DNA from 2 places in the Chryseobacterium sp. UNC8MFCol genome. Region 2 is predicted to be linked to the other one. Evidence: riboswitches for the same ligand, from Rfam matches in the RefSeq annotation. Region 2 holds a riboswitch; the other holds the start of a gene.
What was found. Region 2 has a riboswitch for thiamine pyrophosphate ahead of thiS (sulfur carrier protein ThiS). Riboswitches for the same ligand answer to the same signal wherever they lie in the genome.
Positions count from the first base shown of each region.

Region 1 (10,566 bases), on a different contig from region 2:
ATTCAGAATCTGACAAGTTTTCAGAAAATTGCCAATGGCGATAAAGAAGGAGGGCCGATTGCCCAGCTTGATATTCCGGAGCGTTTCCGCTGGTTAACTGCCGTGCGAAGTGCGGTCGTTCAAACTTCAAGACCTCATCCCGGAAAATCTATGGACCTTGAAGCCACTTTTGGTAAACTTTTTGAGGAGTTAGTAAAATAAGATTCTCTCAAAAAAACAGTATGAAATTATTTAACTACATATCGATTAACAGGTTTCTTGCAAGCCTGTTTTTTATTTTATTTTTAAATTCGTCTTCCCTTACTTTTGCTCAATCATTTTCTCAGTCACCTGAAAAAGTGAAAAGGGCAAAAAGTACACTCCTCCCTGAAATAGCTACAATTTCTGAAAATATTGGTTATAAAACCGGTAAAAAAGGAGATTCCCTGGCTCTGGATCTTTACACTCCGAAAAATATCTCAGGCAAACTTCCGGTATTGATTTATGTTCACGGCGGCGGATGGATAGAAGGCAGCAAAGCCGTATATGCAGATAATTACCTGGAAAACACGATCGCCAAACTGATGGCAAAACAATATGCCGTTATCAGTATCAACTACACCCTTCTCAATGACAGCACCCACTTCCCTCTCCCATTGCAAGACACCAAGGACGCGGTGCGATGGGTAAGGAAAAATGCTGAAAAATATAATTTCGACACCAACAATATTGGCCTTTTCGGGGCATCAGCCGGTGCGCATCTGTCTCTCGTAGCAGCCTACACTCCCGATGATACATTTAAAGGAAGCCCTGACCTTTCACCATATTCTGCAAAAGTGAATTATGTTGTCGATCATTACGGACCGGTAGATCTGAACAAGCTTTTCCATACCAGACTGGGGACTATTCCGGTAGCTATGGTAGGAATGATTTCAAAAAAGATTGTAAGCTTACAGCAAGGTCTGGTAAAAGGAATCTCAGGATACGATCTGCAAAAAGATCAGGACAGAGCCATCGATTATCTCAAAACAATATCTCCTTCAACATATACTGAAACAGGAGTTCCGACCTTAATTGTCCAGGGAAACAAAGATAAGATCGTTCCTTTAAGCCAGTCTAAGAAATTGTACAGAAGACTTAAAAGAGCCAAAGTAGAAACTTCCTTAATTATTATTGACAACGGAGTGCACAGTTTTTCCACAACAGATAAAACCGCTCTTGATAAAATGACAGATCAGACAGTAGATTTTATTGTTTCGCAGAAAAAATAAAACTATACTTTAGATCTGTTAAAATTGTTTAAACATCCATAAATAAAAGTACAGATAAAAACGGAGCAAAAAATTTGCTAGATTGATATACATATCGTTAGTTTTTATTTAAAAAATAATTACCTTGGCTAATATTTAATTTATTCTCAACAAAAAAGACAATACTTTAAATTATTTACTTTAAAACCTGAAGAATATGGATTTCTTGGACAATATCAATGCTCTAACCCTTATATTCGTATCTGTACTTATTTTTGCTATTGCCTACCGTTTTTACGGTATTTTTATTGCAAACAAAGTCTTGCGGCTTAATGATCAACATACGACCCCTGCCGTGGAATTTGCCGACGGTAAAGATTATGTAGCAACAAATAAAAACGTACTTTTCGGGCATCACTTTGCAGCCATTGCTGCTGCCGGGCCCTTGGTAGGACCTGTTCTCGCCGCCCAATTCGGATATCTTCCCGGTGCATTGTGGATCCTGATAGGCTGCGTGCTGGGTGGCGGGGTGCACGATATGGTTGTATTGTTTGCTTCTGTACGGCATAAAGGGCAAAGTCTCGCCACTATTGCTTCAAAAGAAATCGGTAAAACTACGGGAACCGTAGCCGGCTTTGCGATCCTGTTTATATTAATTCTTACACTTGCGGGGTTATCCCTTGCCTGTATCAATGCGATGCATGAAGCCTCATGGTCACTCTTTACAGTAGTCATCACAATGCCCATCGCTATCATCATGGGATTGATCATGCGTTACAAAAAAAACAGCGTTCTCTTTGCCAGTATTCTGGGAGGAATCCTGTTAATTGCCGGCATTATCGGCGGACATGGTCTTATGCAGAACCCTACGATGAATAATTTATTCTCCTGGGATATTAAAACCATCTCTATAGCCATCCCCCTTTATGGTTTTCTGGCATCCGTATTACCGGTTTGGTTGCTTTTAGTTCCGAGGGACTACCTTTCTACCTACCTTAAGATCGGGACAATCATTATGCTGGCCATTGGCGTCATTGTCATTCATCCTACTGTACAGATGCCGGCTATTACTGCATTTGTAAATGGAGGCGGTCCTGTGATCGGCGGCCCGGTACTTCCCTTCATCTTTATTGTAATTGCCTGTGGAGCCATTTCCGGATTTCATGCGGTAATCGCCACGGGAACCACTCCCAAGATGCTCAATAAAGAAAAAGAAATTCTTTTCGTAGGATACGGTGCTATGCTGGTAGAAGGCTTTGTAGCCCTTATGGCTCTGATCGCCGCATGTACCTTGATGCCCGGTGATTATTTTGCCATCAATACTCCGAAAGACGCTTATGATTCATTTCTGGCTGCACATCCTACATTACATGGAGTTGATATTGATTACTATTCTCAAAAAATTGGTATTGACCTTTACGGAAGAACCGGTGGTGCTGTTTCGCTGGCTGTGGGAATGGCTCACATTTTCAACAAAATCCCTTATATGGATCAACTGACAGCGTACTGGTATAATTTTGCCATCATGTTTGAAGCGGTATTCATCCTTACGGCTATTGATGCAGGAACCAGAGTGGGACGTTTCTTTCTACAGGAAATGCTGGGTTCTGTTGTTCCAAAATTCAATGATAAAAACTGGGTTCCCGGAATTATCATCAGCAGTTTGCTATTTACTTTCGCCTGGGGCTATCTGGTATACACCGGAAATGTAAGCAGCATCTGGCCATTATTTGGCATTAGTAATCAGCTGCTGGCTGCCTGTGGTTTGATTGTCTGTACTACGATGCTGATCAGGATGAACAGAGGAAAGTATGCATTATGCTCGGCTATTCCCGGTGTTTTTATGGCAATCATTACTTTCTGGGCCGGATATATTCAGGTGACCAGCATTTATATTCCGAAAGAACAGTATTTATTAGCTGCCTTAGCCGTAACGGCCATGGTCCTGATGCTGATTGTTTTCATAGGAGCTTTCAGAAAATGGTACCAGCTTCTTCAAATCAAAACAACAGAGATTGATTACTACGGAGAACCGGTGAAAGAGCTGGTAGAGAGATGATAGACGCTCAGCAAAATCTGTTAAAGGTCTTTGCTTCCTGTGATAATTTTTATACATTTGTTTTGCTTTAGGGGTATTCTGAAAAGAATTGAGAGAGTCCCTTTGAACCTGATACGGCTTACACCGACGTAGGGAAAAGCAAAATGACATGATTTCTTATGTCTTTTTGTTTCGGATTTTTCCTAAAGCTATTTTATTTTGAATAATAACAATGGAAAAAATTCTCTGGCAACACGTTCAGCTTGTACGACAAAAGTCTCCTCTGGTTCACAATATTACCAACTATGTAGTGATGAACAATACAGCCAATGCCCTTCTGGCTGCTGGAGCCTCTCCTATTATGGCGCATGCGCATTCTGAAATCAAAGAAATGGTCAGTATAGCTCATGCTCTGGTTGTTAATATCGGCACCCTTGATGAATACTGGGCAGAATCCATGCGTTTAGCCGCTGAAACCGCGCATATGCTCCATAAGCCATGGGTATTGGATCCGGTAGGTGCGGGAGCTACTTCTTTTCGGGACCAGACATTGCAGCACCTATTACAATTTCATCCTACCGTAATCCGGGGAAATGCTTCAGAGATTATTGCTCTGGCCAAAACCCATACAACCGTCACTAAAGGAGTCGACAGTACAGCAGCAAGCTATGACGCTGTTGAAGCCGCACAAATCCTGGTTAACCGATATAACACCATCGTCTGTATATCGGGAGAAACGGATATCATTCTTAGCCAAAATCAATCTATACAGATCAAAAACGGGCATGCTCTTATGACCAAGGTAACAGGACTGGGATGTTCTGCTACGGCATTGATTGGTGCTTTCATCGGGGTTACAGAAGATAAAGCATCCGGAACTGCTGCTGCCATGGCATTATTAGGAATAGCGGGCGAACTGGCTGTTCGTGAAAGCAATGGTCCGGGCAGTCTTCAGGTTCATTTGACTGACAAATTATACAATATGACTGAAGAAGAATTTACAGGCCATTTAAAACTTACAAAATCATGAGGCTGAAAACTTTCCCTTACTCGTTATACCTGGTAATTTCTCAAGCAGATTGCAGGGGGAAAAACTTTCTGGAAGTTGCAGAACAAGCCATACTTGGTGGCGTAGATATTATACAGCTCCGCGAAAAAAATGACGATACGGAAATATTTCTTCAAAAAGCGTTGCAATTGATTGAAGTGACAAATAAATATAATATTCCGCTTATCATCAACGATAATATCACTGTTGCGGAAAAAGCAAATTCAGCAGGTATTCATGTTGGTAACCATGATATGGCCCCTACTGAACTGAGACCTCTTGTTGAGGATAAAATAATCGGTTATTCTATAGAGGATCTGACACAACTTGACAATGAACAAACTGCAGTAGCTGATTATCTGGGAATAAGTCCTGTTTTTAAAACAAAAACCAAGACAGACACTATCATAGAATGGGGACTGGAAGGAATTAATCAAATCAGGCAACTCACCCAAAAACCTTTGGTAGCGATAGGCAATATTCAGGTGGAAAATGCAAAGGCAGTCATCCATGCCGGAGCAGATTGCCTTGCTGTCGTTTCTGCAATATGCAGCGCTGCAGATCCTCAGAAAGCAGCTTATGAATTAAAAAATGAAATTGTAAAATGAAAAAATATAAATATCCATCCGTATTGACCATTGCAGGTTTCGACGGAAGCGGTGGTGCCGGTATTCAGGCTGATATTAAAACAACTTCTGCTTTAGGTTGCTATTCTACTTCGGTATTAACGGCTTTGCCTGTTCAGAATACTCAGGGGGTACGAAAAATATATCCTGTACCTGTAGAAGCAGTGGCGGATCAAATAAAGGCAATTCTGGACGACATTGTTCCTGATGCTATTAAAATCGGAATGGTTCATACTCCTCAACTGGTAGAAACCATTGTTTCCACCTTGGCAGAATATCCCAAAATACCTGTGGTCTTCGATCCGGTAATGGTTGCCACCAGCGGACACCGTCTGATTGAAGAAAAAACAATCACAGCACTTACTGAAAAGTTGTTTCCCATTGCAGATGTCATCACCCCCAATATGGACGAGGCTGCGATTTTAGCCGATATAAAGGTAGAAACCCTGGAAGATTTATATACTGCAGGAGCCAAAATCAAAAAGCTGGGCTGTAAAACGATTCTTCTCAAAGGCGGTCATCAGGAAACCTCAACAATTACTTCTTTGTTTTATGATGAGGATGAAAAATTTCACTCTTTTGAAACAACAAAATTCAATACTAACAATACCCACGGTTCAGGCTGTACCCTTTCATCCGCCATTGCAGCATATATCGCTCAGGGAAAAAATTTATTTGAGGCGGTTTCCCTTGGGCAGCAATATGTTTATCAGGCCATAGAAAATGGAACCGATGTACAAACTGGTCACGGAAACGGACCGCTGAACCATTTTTTTAATCCTCAAAAACTTATCAAAAATGAAATGGTCTGAATCAACCTGGAAGGAAATACAAGAATGCTATCAGTCAATTCTTAATATGCCTTTTATCAAAGAATTATCGGAAGGCAGCTTACCAAAAGATAAATTCCGTTTTTATATGGCCCAGGATTCTTTATACCTGGAGCATTTTGGAAGGACTCTCTCTTTAATTGCCGCGAAAATTACCGATCTTCATGATGTATTGGCTTTTATGCGCTTTGCAGAAAATGCCATTGTTGTGGAAAATGCCCTTCATGAATCTTACTTCAAAGATTTTGGATTAACAGATAAGGGAGTTTTAGAACCTGCATGTCATCATTATATTCACTTTCTGAGAAGTACTGCAGCGCTGGAATCTGTAGAAATTGCCGTTGCAGCAGTTCTACCCTGCTTCTGGATTTATCGCGAGGTTGGAAATTATATTTATGAGATTCAAAATACAGTTGACAATCCTTATGAAAAATGGATTGCCACGTATGCGGGAGAAGAATTTTCAACAGCTGTAGATCAGGCTATCGCCATCTGTGACAGATTAGCTGAAAACACGACCAAAGAAACAAGAAAAAAAATGAATGAAGCCTTTGCCACAGCATCCAGAATGGAATATCACTTCTGGGAAGCAGCCTATGAACTGAAGAAATGGAAGTAAGGACGCTGGAGGAAGGAAGTTAAAGCTTTATCCTAATCACTGAAAATTTCAATTTGTGATTTACAGCAATGCAAGATTTACCTATTAAATCATAAATTTTTAAAGGCAAAAAGAAACACAGGATATACCTATTATGGCTTCTCCAACACTATATAATAAAAAACGGAACTCATTTTTAAGTTCCGTTTTTTATAAATATCAGTCTTGATTAAAAGTTGAAGTTAAGCCTGCTGAATACATATCGTCCGTTTTGTCCAAACTGGGAAGTAGACCGTGAATAGACAAACTGGTCATTATTGGCCGAAGCGGGAAGATTTTTCGTAGGATAAATATCAAACAGGTTATTGACCCCTAAAGTCAGTCCGATATTTTTAGTGAACTGATACGCCACAGAAATATCGGTAATAATCTTATCTCCTATTTTCTGATGTTCGTTGAATCCTATGACACCGTCTCCATTGACATCGAGTACATCTGCACCGGTCACCTTACCAAAATAGGTATTCCTAAGATAGAAACTGGCGTTCTTCCAGGTAAGGGTATGAGAAAGACTCGCTTTTACTCTCGGTACTGCTTCTTCCAGGTAGACTCTTGATTTTTCAGAGAAATAGATTTTTTCAAGCTCCGGAGATCGCAGAAGCCCGGAAGAGTGAATATCTCCCACCTGTTTTGTCTGGTTAAGGTTTATGGCAAAATTATTATCTAATTTTACCCCGGAAAATCTTGCATTGTGAGAGATAACCACATCCAATCCTTTTGTCTCCGTATCAATGGCATTGGTAAAGAACTGTGCTGCATTCACCCCTAACTGCTCATAGATTTTTTTGGCGTCATCAGACACACTGGCTTTTAAAAACTGGTCAGTAAGGAGGATTCTGTTATCAATCCTGGTAAAATATCCGTCAGCAGTGAATGTTAAATTCACGGATGGGATTTTATAGGTAAATCCTACACTGGCCGATTTGGATGTTTCCTGTTTCAGTTTTGGTATTCCTAGTAATCCTGCCACCTGTGAATCGTTACTGAATGTTCCAACCTCCAGAAGCTGTCCGTTTGGCAGCTGAGGTGAAGTTACGAACAGGGTAGACGTAACATTATAGTAGATCTGGTGAATGGATGGCGCCCTGAATCCTGTAGATCCCGCCAGCCTTACATTAAAATTCGGGGCTACTTTGATTCTTGAGGCCAGTTTATAATTAAAAGTAGAACCGAAATCCGAATAATTTTCATATCTCGCTGCGGCATCTACCAAAAGCCAGTCTGTAAAATTGAATTCAAGATCTGCGTACGCTGCTACTGACTGTCTGTTTTTATTGACAGCATTTTCAGGTCTGAATCCACTGAACACCTGTGAACCACCCGGAAGTGAGGCTCCAAAGAAATCAGTAGGTCTTTGGGAATTTCCGTTCCAGACATTTCCGAAAACATCATAGGTAGCATAGGAAGCTTCTTTCCCTGCGGTCATTTTAAAATTTTCAAAACGGTGTTCACCTCCAAAAGCCACATTTAATCCTTCCAGGACATCGTATTTCTTAGAAAAATCAAGGTTGATGGTGTTTTGGGTAAATCTTAAACCTCCGGCATTGAACTCCTTGGGAGAAGCAAACCGCAACGACGTATTTCCTGTATTGCCGATGTTATATGTAAAAGAGTTTTGCCCGAAAGTATTACTCAAATCGACATGCCAGCCGTCCCATTTTCCTTTGATTCCGGCAGCCAGCGAGATATCCTGGATATCGGTACTGATCTGTGGAAGATAACCGTCCGGATAATATCCCGTAAAGGTTCTGCTTTCACTTGGTCTTCTGTAAAATCCTCCGGAAGTACCATGTCTCAGGCTGTAGCCTCCAAAAGTATAGACCTTCCAATCATCACTCACAGGTACCTCAGCATTGATAAAAAGCTGATGGTTATTGAGTTTAGACTGTCCTACCTGCATATTGAAATCCTTTCTGGTCTGCCCTCTGTAGGCCAATTCCTGATCCGTTATATAGTTAAGCTGATCCCTGGTAAAACTTCCGGATTTCAACACATTTTGTAATGCTCCGATCGTGTTGGCTCCCTGAATATCATCCTGTAACTTTTGTGAAAAATAATCCACATTCTTGGCATATTGATGGATATAATTTACCAATTGCTGAGAATTAGGAGTATTTCCTATATTATTAAACAGAGAAGAAAGGTTCACTCCGTCATTGAGTGCACGTCTTTCGATGGCGTTGTAGGCATTATAGATAGGAGCACTTTCTGTTCCTGCTCTGTAGGTAGGATTTCTGAATTGCGAGGACCAGGTAATATTGAAAAAACCACCTTTGGTCCCGATTTTATTACCATAATTCAGGTCCAGCTGAATATTCTGCCCGTCAAAGTTTCCGGTATGGTCATTAGCGGCAGGGGTCAAATTGCCTCCGTAGCTGATCTGGCCGGCCAGTTTTCCTGTATCCCTTTTAAGTTCAAGATTCATGACTCCGGCAATGGCATCTGAACCATATTGGGCAGCAGCCCCATCTCTCAATACTTCAATTCTGTTTAAAGCAAAAGACGGGATAGCGTTCAGGTCGGTTCCTACCGTTCCTCTTCCGGGAGTTCCGTTTACATTGACCAATGCTGAGGTATGTCTTCTCTTTCCGTTCATCAGAACCAATACCTGATCAGGGCCAAGCCCTCTAAGCTGAGCAGGGTCCAGGTGATCGGTACCATCTGAATTGGTCTGAATGGTAGACGTAAAAGAAGGAGCTATAGCATTCAGAATCTGGCCAATATTATTTTGTGGTAAAATGACTGAAGATTCCTTGATGTTGAATACATCCACAGGAACCGGACTGTCAGTTTTTGATCTTGCCCCGGCTCTGGAGCCCAGTACCACTACTTCTTCTACATTATTGGTCTTTATGCTGTCTTTTTTTACTTTGATGCTGTCTTTTTCCTGTCCGAAGGTATATACCCCAAGGAAAAATAGAACAGAGGCCGAAAGAATAGTTTTTTTATTTCTCATTTAGTTAGAATTTGATTGAACATTTATGTTTTTACAAGGTGCAAATGTAAAACTTATTCATTAGTCCACAAAAATAATAGACTTTGTTTTATAAAAAATAATTATCGTTTCTTTCTATCCCTTATTAAAGTTAATTCTTTTTTCATGTAACCGTTACGATTTAACAAAAAAATCTATAGCGGAAATGTTAAAAAGAAAAACGGACTCACATTTGAATCCGTTTTGTATTAATTATATTTATTGAAGTATTTTATGCTTAAATCTTTGTCAGTTTCGCATATTTTAAAATCAGGTTTTTTTCTCCTTCATGGATGAAAATAACTTTTGCTTTGATGTTCTGAGGGTCGGTACCGTCTAAGAAAGACACTTCACCAATTCCGAAACGATCATGTCTTACCTTATCTCCAACTTCAATATCCTGAGAAGAAGCTCCGCTTGGATTGATGATTTTGGCTGTACTTACCGGTTTCAGTTTTCTGGCTTCAGGAGCAGGTTTCGAGGTTTCTCCTCTGTCAATAGTCTTTTTCTCCACTTTTCTGAAACTTTTCATCTCAGAAGGATGCTCATCAAAAATATTGGATTTTACGCCGGCATTATTGATAAATCTTTTTTCAAGGGCAGGATTAAGGAACTCAATATATTCGTCGTCGATTTCGCTCAAGAATCGGGATGGTTCTGCATCTGTAATTTTCCCCCACTGAAAACGGGAAACAGCATAAGAGAAAAATGCCTGCTTTTCCGCTCTTGTTAAAGCTACATAGAACAATCGTCTTTCTTCTTCAAGATCTTCTCTGGTAGCTGAGCTCATAAAGCTTGGGAACAGGTTTTCTTCAAGACCTACCAGGTGTACCACCGGGAACTCCAATCCTTTTGAAAGGTGGATCGTCATCAGGGAAACCATGTCATCTTCAAGCTCTTTATCCTGTGTATCTGCAGAAAGGGCAATATTTTCAAGGAAATTGGAAAGGCTTGGATCTCCGTCTTCCAGCTGCATTTGTTCTTCAATGAATCCCTGCATAGAGTTCATCAATTCCTGTACGTTTTCTACCCTGGAAATTCCTTCCGGTGTCTGGTCATCTTTTAAAAATTTGATCAGTCCGCTTCGTTTGGCCACTTCCATTGCTACACTGTATGCTGTATCTGTTTTCAGCAATACCTGGAAAGCTTTGATCATCGACCAG
Region 1 covers NZ_AXUZ01000018.1:76,835-87,400, forward strand. The annotation lists gene M030_RS0112720 (DUF3037 domain-containing protein) at 1-201, shown strand, start outside; gene M030_RS0112725 (alpha/beta hydrolase) at 222-1,250, shown strand; gene M030_RS0112730 (carbon starvation protein A) at 1,447-3,288, shown strand; TPP riboswitch at 3,348-3,440, shown strand; gene thiM (hydroxyethylthiazole kinase) at 3,500-4,297, shown strand; gene thiE (thiamine phosphate synthase) at 4,294-4,923, shown strand; gene thiD (bifunctional hydroxymethylpyrimidine kinase/phosphomethylpyrimidine kinase) at 4,920-5,753, shown strand; gene tenA (thiaminase II) at 5,740-6,390, shown strand; gene M030_RS0112755 (TonB-dependent receptor plug domain-containing protein) at 6,599-9,385, opposite strand; gene M030_RS0112760 (ATP-dependent helicase) at 9,642-10,566, opposite strand, start outside.
Region 1: linked by a shared signal. The riboswitch ahead of thiM (hydroxyethylthiazole kinase) and the one ahead of thiS (sulfur carrier protein ThiS) in region 2 are both predicted to bind thiamine pyrophosphate.

Region 2 (10,566 bases):
GGGAATTTTGAAGGTAACCAGACTGGTTTTCCCTTCAGAGAAATCAGTAACCTTTTCGAAGATTTCGGGGGTGTCCAGGTAATCAAATTGGGTAGAATTTTCATCATTCGGACGAATTCCTGCCCCTTTATTAAGTTCGTAGAAATTACTTAAATTATTCGTATTCAGAATTTCATAGACAGACTTACATCCGTTACAACAGAAAGTCTTTTCATCAAACAAAATTCTCTCTTTTTCTATACCTTGACCACAATGAAAACAGTTCTCGCTCACCACCCTAATATATTGAACTACAAAATTATAACAATTTTTTTTGTTTATCGATTTAAAAAGTTCTATTTTTGTGATAAATATCATATAAAATGCCGCAGGAACAACAGATAGCAATTGAAGAGAGGTTCGCCAAAGTTTTTAATGATAAATCATTTAAGGAAAGACTTTCTAGCGCAGATTTTGAAAAATATATTAACGGTAAAAAAAGATTGAGTTTTCAGAAACACGATACTATTTTTGAGGATGGAGAAACTCCCAAAGGAGTCTATGTTCTTGAAAAAGGAGCCGCTAAATTATCCAAGTCGGGAGCATTCGGGAAAGATCAGATTTTAAGATTTATCAAAGAAGGGGACATTATCGGCTATCGTTCTTTGCTTTGCGGGGAAAATTTCCAGGCCAAAGCAGAAGCAATGACAGATATCGAATGTGTCTTTTTACCAGCAGATATTTTCATGTATCTTTTGGAGGTAGACCCACAGTTGTCTTTCGTAATGCTTCAGAAAATTTCTTACGAATTAGGAGAATCTTCCAATACCATTACCTTCCTTGCCCAAAAGACGGTGAGGGAAAGGCTTGCCGAGATCTTACTGCTGTTGGAGCAGAAACTTGGCGTAGATCCTGAAGGATTTATCAAAATCTCATTGACAAGAGAAGAAATTGCCAATATCATTGGTACGGCCACAGAAAGCGCCATCCGTCTGATATCCGAATTCAAACAGGACAGTCTGATTGAAGTGGATGGACGAAATATTAAAATTCTCAACCACGATAAGCTTATGAAACTCGGTCATGTAGTTCTATAAGTTTAAAATACAAATTCTATGGAAGTTGGAGTAAACTTTGAAAAATATCAAAAGATAGAAAGAAAAGGTACTCCAACTTCTGTATTTTTTGACTGTACCAAAGTCACAAATCCAATATAGGCACTCACGAAACCCGTGAAGTAAGAGTATAATTATAATGAAAATAGTTTCTATATATCATGCTTACTGTTTTATTGTTCGTATCTTGCACACCACAAATTCTGATTTTTTAAGTTTATAATTATAAAAAATATTCTTCAAGGGAATACTATAATATAGATTTCTAACATAGTAAATAAAACGTAAAAAGATAAATTATGTCTGTTCACTCTGAAATTAAAAAAGTTACGACTGAAACCTTGCGTAAAATGAAATTCGACAAGGAAAAGATAACAATGCTTACGGCCTATGACTTTACCACTGCAAAGATGGTAGACGCAGGCGGAGTAGATGCTATTTTGATTGGAGACTCTGCAGCGAATGTAATGGCTGGTTTTGAAACTACATTGCCTATTACGCTGGATCAAATGATCTATCACGCTCAAAGTGTGGTAAGAGGAACCGACAGGGCTCTGGTGATTGCAGATTTACCTTTCGGAACGTATCAGAGTAATCCTGAAAAAGCACTGGAATCTGCAGTAAGAATGATGAAAGAAGGAGGAGCTCATGCAGTAAAAATTGAAGGGGGAAAAGAAATTTCAAAATCAATAAAAAAAATCATCAATGCCGGAATTCCGGTAATGGGACATTTGGGACTAACTCCACAATCTATCTATAAATTCGGAACTTATAAAGTAAGAGCAAAAGAAGAAGCTGAAGCTGAAAAACTGATTGCCGATGCACAGCTTTTAGAAGAATTAGGATGTTTTTCAGTTGTATTGGAAAAAATTCCTGCTGATTTAGCTAAAAAAGTTACAGAAAGTATTTCCATTCCAACCATTGGAATCGGGGCCGGAGCAGATTGTGACGGGCAGGTTTTGGTATATCATGACATGGTAGGAATGAACAAAGGCTTTAGTCCGAAATTTTTAAGAAGATACCTTGATCTTTACACAGAAATCACCGGAGCTGTAGCTCAATACGTAAAAGACGTGAAAAGTGTAGAGTTTCCAAACGAAAACGAAAGTTATTAATTAATGCAAAATCAACAACAATCTATCCAGGGAATTTTATCCATTGCAGCATTGATTTGTCTTGCTGTGGGATGGTTCAATTTATTTTCCCCTGAAATCAATCACTTACTTTCCAGAAAAGTTTTTTATGTGCTGATCGGAGCAAGTTTCTTTATTCAGGCTCCATTACTTACCAATAAGAACTTTGTGTATGCCATGTATGCCGCCGCTGCAGTATGCGTGGTGGGAGCATTTATCCCTGAAACGTCAAGCCTTTCAGCTATTAAAACCATTGGTCTTCTGGGAGGTATTATCCTTTCATTATCAAACAGAAGAAGATAGAATCTATCATGAAGGAGCAGATTGTATATGAAGACAACCATCTTCTGGTGGTGAACAAAAAAGTCGGACAGCTTGTACAAGGCGATAAAACCGGCGATGAGTCACTATTGGAATCTATCAAGAATTTTATCAAAATAAGAGATGCTAAGCCGGGAAATGTTTTTCTCGGCTTGGTTCATCGGATAGACCGTCCCACATCGGGGTTAGTGATCTATGCAAAAACTTCCAAGGCACTTTCACGACTTACTCAGATGGTAAAAAATCGTGAGGTCAAAAAAACATATTGGGCCGTAGTGGGGAAAGAAATGATTCCCCAAAGTCAAAGGCTCGTACATTATCTGAAGAAAAATGAAAAGAATAATAAAGCTATCGTTTTTCCGAAAGCTACTGAAGGAGCCAAAGAAGCCATTTTAACGTATCATGTCATCAAAACATTAGACAATTACCTGCTTCTGGAAATTGATCTTGAAACAGGAAGACATCATCAGATCAGAGCTCAGTTATCTAAATCAGGAGTTCCGATTAAAGGGGATTTGAAATACGGATCTCCACGTTCCAATCCGGATGGAGGAATTAACCTGCATGCCAGAAAACTGGAGTTCATTCATCCTGTTACCAAAGAAAAAATTGAGATTATTGCTCCGGTTCCACAGAATGATGCGGTCTGGAGAGCTTGTGAAGAATAATTTAAATAAGATCTGTTTCGTATACATATTGGACTTAATCATTGCCTGAAGCTGGAAGTAATAAAGGAACAGAAGGATTCTTCAACTTCTTCCTTTCGGCCTTTATACTAATTTTCCTGATCCGAAGCCATCGGGAATCTATAAAAATGTTTCACCGTTTTAAAATTCCTGCTTCCGTCATCCCGCTTACAAAAATTTTGCCCATTCTGAAAAAATAACTAACTTCGTCCCATACTTTAGGGGTGTCTGTTATCAACAGACTGAGACTTTACCCTTTGAACCTGATCTGGATCATACCAGCGTAGGGAAAAGTAGGTGACTTTTGCTGTACATTCTATTGTACAATGATAGCCATTCCTAAAGTGTATTAAATAATTAGGAATGGAACTTATAATCAACCACACCCGAAAAACATTTGATGTACTTCCTGAGAACCTGGAAGCACTTCTGGCTATGGAACTACCCGGAAAGAAAAAGGGTATTGCCGTAGCGGTAAACAATCGAATTATCCCGCTGTCCGCCTGGGCAGAAACATTTCTCAAAGATCAGGATTCAGTTTTAATCATTACTGCCACTCAGGGCGGTTAATTTCATATTAATACCAAAAAATTATGGCTCACTCCATTACATGTTCGCCATTTCCGAACTCAAAAAAGATCTATGTTGAAGGAAAAATACATCCTATCAATGTCGCAATGCGGGAAATACAGCTTAGCCCTACCAAACTTACCAATGGAGGCTTTGAAGAAAATGCTCCCATCACCATTTATGATACTTCAGGTCCCTATACTGATGAAAATGCAACCATTGATATTCAGAAAGGACTTCCAAGAATCAGGGAACAATGGATCCTCGACAGGGAAGATGTGACGGTTCTTGAAGGAATTACTTCAGAATACGGGAAAGCCCGTCTGGCGGATCCCCGTCTTGATGAATTACGTTTTGCCTATGATCATCAGCCGAAAGTGGCACAAGAAGGAAAAGAATTGACCCAACTTTACTATGCAAAACAGGGAATTATCACTCCTGAAATGGAATATGTCGCGATCAGGGAAAATCAAAGGATAGAACAGCTTGATTCCGTCTCTAAAGAAATGGCCTTTCAACATGCCGGACATAGTTTTGGAGCCAATACTCCTAAAAGTAAGATCACTCCGGAATTTGTAAGAGATGAAATTGCTGCCGGTAGAGCTATTATTCCAAACAATATCAACCACCCGGAAAGTGAGCCGATGATCATCGGAAGAAACTTTTTAGTGAAAATCAATGCAAACATCGGAAACAGTGCGGTATCATCGGGTATTGAAGAAGAAGTAGAAAAGGCAGTATGGGCATGCAGATGGGGAGCAGATACCATTATGGATCTTTCTACGGGAAAAAATATTCATGAAACGAGAGAATGGATCATCAGAAACAGTCCGGTTCCTATTGGGACAGTTCCTATTTATCAGGCATTGGAAAAAGTAAAAGGAGTGCCGGAAGACCTTACATGGGAGATTTTCAGGGATACTTTGATTGAACAGGCTGAACAGGGAGTTTCTTATTTTACGATTCATGCCGGAGTTTTATTAAGATACATTCATCTGACAGCCAACAGGGTAACCGGAATCGTATCAAGAGGAGGGTCCATCATGGCAAAATGGTGCCTGTTTCATCATAAAGAAAGCTTTCTATATACACATTTCAAAGAGATTTGTGAGATTATGAAAAAGTATGACGTTGCTTTTTCGTTGGGAGACGGTCTTCGTCCGGGTTCTATTGCAGATGCCAATGATGCTGCACAGTTTGCCGAACTGGAAACTTTAGGTGAACTGACAAAAATTGCCTGGAAACATAATGTACAGGTGATGATTGAAGGACCTGGTCACGTTCCGATGCACATGATCAAAGAAAATATGGACAAGCAGCTCAAAGAATGCCACGAGGCACCTTTTTATACGCTTGGACCTTTAACTACAGATATTGCGCCGGGATATGATCATATTACTTCAGGGATCGGTGCTGCCATGATCGGGTGGTTTGGGTGTGCCATGCTTTGCTACGTAACTCCAAAAGAACATTTGGGTCTTCCGAATAAGGATGATGTAAAAGTAGGTGTAATTACCTATAAGTTAGCAGCACATGCTGCCGATTTGGCTAAAGGACATCCCGGAGCTCAATACAGGGATAATGCCCTAAGTAAAGCAAGATTTGAATTCAGATGGGAAGATCAGTTCAATCTTTCCCTCGATCCTGAAACCGCAAGAGCTTATCATGATGAAACACTTCCGGCAGAAGGAGCTAAAATTGCCCATTTCTGCTCTATGTGCGGACCCAAATTCTGTTCCATGAAAATTACTCAGGAAATCCGTGAATCTGCAGAAAAAGGAATGCTGGATAAATCTCAGGAATTTATAGAAAAAGGAAAAGAAATCTATATATGATCCTTGTTATCACTTCTGAATTATCTTTCGTAAACGAAACCGGAATTATTAACGAATTGTTTCGAAAAGGTCTTGATCTCCTGCATATCCGGAAACCGGGAATCAGCAGAGAGAAAATGATCGATTTTATTGAAAAGATAGATCAATCTTTTTATCCTCAATTGGTTCTGCATCAACATTATGAAGTGGGAGAAAATTTCAGGATTTCGAGATTCCATTTCAGGGAAGCAGACCGAAAGGAGGATATACACCGATCTTTTATCAATGGAAATCGTATTTCGACCTCAGTACACAACATCACCACTTTTAATGACCTGGGAAAAGAATGGGAATATGCTTTCATAAGCCCGTTCTTCCCCAGTATATCTAAAAAAGGATATGGAGAAGACTCAACAGTGATAGAAGAGGTGAAGAGTAGAGATAACCCCAACGTAAAAATTATTGCTTTAGGCGGAATTCATCATCGTACTATTCAAAGGGCTTTTGAAACCGGAGTGGATGGGATTGCCTTATTAGGATCAGTTTGGCAGGCAGACGATCCTGTAGAAGCATTTTTATCATGCAGAAAAGCAATTTCCGAATAATATCAAACCTTACCTATGGAAAAATTACAATATATATCACAGGGAAATACTGCTCAGGAGCAGGAACTAAACATTCGAAAGGCCCTTGATAACGGGATACAATGGATCCAGGTCCGATGGAAAAGTGGTAACGAAAAAGAATTACTGTCACTTTGTGAAACGTCCAAACACCTTTGTTCTGAATACCAGTCTGTCCTGATCATTAATGATAATGTTCATGTAGCGAAAGAAGCAGATGCAGACGGAGTTCACTTAGGCCTTACAGACGGATCTGTTGAGGAAGCAAGATTATTGCTGGGAAAACATAAAATTATTGGAGGTACAGCCAATACCATCTCAGACGTCATTCAAAGAATAGATGAGTCTTGTGATTATATCGGTCTTGGACCCTTAAGGTTTACTTCTACCAAGGAAAAACTAAGTCCGATCCTTGGCTTCGAAGGCTACAGGCAAGTTGTTGAAAGCCTGAGACAAAGATCAATAGCAGTTCCGAAGATCTTTGCGATTGGTGGCGTAACCCTTGAAGATTTTTTACCACTACAACAGATCGGAATTTATGGAGTCTCTGTTTCAGGGCTGATTACCAGAGAACCTAAGCTGATCAATGAATTTAAAAAAGTAATGATATGAACAATCAAAAATTAATAATAGCAGACCGAACTTTTGAATCCAGACTATTTCTGGGAACCGGAAAATTCGGAAGTCTCAGAGATATGGCAGCATCGGTAACGGCTTCAGAAACCAATATGGTGACGATGGCGTTAAAAAGAATCGATGCACAATCGGCTGAAGATGACTTATTGGACTCATTGAGAGAGACCAACGTACATCTTCTACCAAACACTTCAGGAGCGAGAACAGCAAAAGAAGCGGTATTGGCAGCCCAACTGGCAAGAGAGGCTCTGCAAACAAACTGGGTAAAGCTTGAAATCCATCCGGATCCGAAATACTTGCTGCCGGATCCTATTGAAACATTATATGCAACCGAAGAACTTGCCAGATTAGGATTTATTGTAATGCCTTACATTCATGCCGATCCTGTTTTATGCAAACGTCTTGAAGATGCAGGCACAGCTGTGGTCATGCCATTAGGGGCACCCATCGGTACCAATAAAGGATTACGGACATTAGATTTCCTGGAAATTATCATCAGTCAAAGCAATGTTCCCGTTGTGGTGGACGCCGGAATCGGAGCGCCTTCTGATGCGGCAAAAGCAATGGAGATGGGTGCCGATGCAGTTCTTGTGAATACCGCAATTGCTGTAGCAGGAAATCCTGTCAATATGGCTGTTGCTTTTAAAGAAGGCGTTATTGCCGGAAGAAGAGCTTTCGAAGCGGGATTAGGAGCAGTTGGTAATCATGCAGAGGCTTCGAGTCCTTTAACTTCTTTTTTATTTGAAGAATAGCAAATTAGCTTTTAAATCTAAACGATAAGTTTTAACTATTGTAGTTTAATGAATTCTTTGTATTATAATTTATATTGAGAAAATAAGATCATGAATAGCTTTAAAGATATTTTTGAGCAGTATCAATGGGATGAGGTAAAAGCTAAAATCGAAAAGATAAGTCTGTCTGATGTAAGAAACAGTCTTCAGAAAAAACATAAAACTGTTGATGATTTTCTGGTTCTGCTTTCCCCTGTGGCTTCGCAGGAGCTGGAACTGATGGCAAAAATGACCCGTTCTCTTACCCAAAAACGTTTCGGAAAAACCATTCAGCTATATGCTCCGTTGTACCTGAGCAATGAATGCCAGAATATCTGTACCTATTGTGGTTTTAGCTTGGATAATCATTTAAAGCGAAAAACCCTCTCTGACACTGAATTGATGGTGGAAGCTTCAGTGCTGAAATCTATGGGAGTAAACCACGTGCTGTTGGTAAGCGGGGAAGCGAATAAAATAGTGGGAGTGCCGTATTTTCAAAATGCTGTCCGGTTATTAAAACCACATTTTTCGAACATTTCTATTGAAGTTCAGCCCTTAATGGAGGATGAATACAGTATTCTTAAGGAAGAAGGGGTACATTCAGTACTCGTGTATCAGGAAACCTATCACCAGGAAGTGTACAAAGAATACCATCCGAAAGGTAAAAAATCGAATTTTCATTTTCGCCTGGACACACCGGACAGAATCGGCAGGGCAGGAATCCATAAAATAGGGCTGGGTGTACTGCTTGGATTGGAAGATTGGCGTATCGATAGCTTCTTCAATGCGCTTCACATCGATTATCTTCAAAAACAGTACTGGAAGACTAAATTTTCTGTTTCTTTCCCAAGATTGAGGCCGGCAGAGGGAATTATTGAACCGAATTTTATCATGGAAGATAAAGATCTGCTTCAGTTGATCTGTGCCTACAGAATCTGGAACGAAGACCTTGAAATCTCCATATCTACAAGAGAAAATGAAAACTTCAGAAATCATATTGTGTCGTTGGGAGCTACTGCGATGAGCGCAGGATCCAAAACAAATCCCGGTGGATATTCTGTGGATAAGGAATCCCTGGAACAATTTGAAACCAGTGATGAAAGAAGCATGGAAGAGATCAGGAAAATGATCAGAAATGCCGGATATGATCCCGTAATGAAAGACTGGGATGCTGTTTACAGCGGAGTTTAATTATAGTAGTTTTATATGCAAAGTGACGATACTTTTAAAAGATACAGCCGGCAGATTTTTATTGAAGAAATAGGGCTGGAGGGACAAAGGAAAATCTTGGCCTCAAAAGTTCTTGTCGTCGGTGCAGGGGGCTTGGGAAGCTCGGTGATCCAGTATCTGGCGGCTGCAGGAGTAGGTACTCTGGCTGTGGCAGATTTTGATCATGTCGAGCTGCATAACCTGAACCGACAGGTGATTCACGATGAAAATAGGGTAGGGTCAAAAAAGGTGGAAAGTGCCGGACATTTTGTAAGAAACCTAAATCATCAGATAAAATTCGTTGCTATTGATCAGAAAATTAATGAAAAAAATGTGAGAGAAATTGTTTCCCAGTACGATCTGGTTGTGGACGGGTCTGATAATTTTTCCACACGATATCTCGTGAATGATACCTGTGTACAGCTTGGTAAAACATTGGTGTATGGAAGTATTTTAGGATTTACCGGTCAGGTCGCTGTTTTTAATTGTCAGGGAAGCAAAAACCTGAGGGATATATTCCCTGAGTCTCCCTTGGATGAACATATACCGGATTGTGACAGTCTCGGTGTTTTGGGTGCTTTGCCGGGAATCATTGGTAGTATGATGGCACTTCAGGCTTTAAAAATTATTACAGATTTAACGGTGAATATCAATCAGATAACATTGGTGGATACAATGAACTGGAGATTTCAGACCTTGGATTTTTAACGAAAAATGTTAAATATCAATAGAAACGGGCTATAGCCCGTTTACGTTTTAAATATATATTCCATTGGCTTTTGCCAAAACCTAAAAACATTTCACAAAAAAGACCGTAACATTCAATTACGGCCTTTTTAAAATTAAGGTTGCGCTGGATTATTGCCCCTGCTGTTGCATTACTCCTCCGTTATCTTCTTTTTTAGTTTGGTTTAAGATATTGGCATCCTCTTTAGCCAACTTGTTTTTAGTAGGAATTTTATAGTTGATGGAAATCCCGAAGTTCCTTGAATCATATTTTGTCCTAAGCATTACACTTTCTCCTGAAGGCGGATTGGAACGAACCTGCATTACCTGGCCATTGAAAATATCATTCGCAAAAACCGAGACTGTAAGGCGATTGTTCATAAACTTTTTCGTCAGGGTAATATCTAAATTATTATTGAATGGTTTCTCTGCGGTAAAGTAAAAATATCCTGCTTTGGGAGTAAGGTAGCTGTAATTTGCGGTCAGCTTGATGTCCTTTGGAAGAATCAGCTGTGTCATCACGTTGAAAATCCAGAATCCTTTATTGTTGAGGTTATCGATGTCATGCTTCTGGTAGCCTGCGTAAAGGTACATGAAATTCATTTTGTCAGGATTGAAGTTTGATTTCATGATCTCACCCAGCGACTTCGTGAAAATCTGGAAAGGAACAGGAAGCCCAATATTGAAATTATGAATTTTCATAGAAGAGATGTTGATCTGCTCATTGTAGAGGTTCTTACCGTTTTTTCTGATGATCTGTGCTACCTGATTGCTTGCCGAACTTACGCTGTATCCGATGAAGGCATAATCAAAAGCCGAAATTTTCAATTCGTAATTATCAAAAATGGTCGGCTGAAGATTCGGATTACCGTTGATCTGTGTATTCGGCCCGGAGAATGTGGTGTTATTCGGGTTAAGGGCAGAAATACTCGGCAGATTGATTTTTCTGTTATAATTGGCCGCAATATATACCTGGTTCATCAG
Region 2 covers NZ_AXUZ01000013.1:192,924-203,489, forward strand. The annotation lists gene M030_RS0107940 (heavy metal translocating P-type ATPase) at 1-273, opposite strand, end outside; gene M030_RS0107945 (Crp/Fnr family transcriptional regulator) at 363-1,076, shown strand; gene panB (3-methyl-2-oxobutanoate hydroxymethyltransferase) at 1,394-2,209, shown strand; gene M030_RS0107955 (hypothetical protein) at 2,213-2,530, shown strand; gene M030_RS0107960 (RluA family pseudouridine synthase) at 2,536-3,216, shown strand; TPP riboswitch at 3,445-3,541, shown strand; gene thiS (sulfur carrier protein ThiS) at 3,598-3,804, shown strand; gene thiC (phosphomethylpyrimidine synthase ThiC) at 3,828-5,639, shown strand; gene M030_RS0107980 (thiamine phosphate synthase) at 5,636-6,223, shown strand; gene M030_RS0107985 (thiamine phosphate synthase) at 6,239-6,853, shown strand; gene M030_RS0107990 (thiazole synthase) at 6,850-7,629, shown strand; gene thiH (2-iminoacetate synthase ThiH) at 7,720-8,838, shown strand; gene M030_RS0108000 (HesA/MoeB/ThiF family protein) at 8,854-9,564, shown strand; gene M030_RS0108005 (outer membrane beta-barrel family protein) at 9,715-10,566, opposite strand, start outside.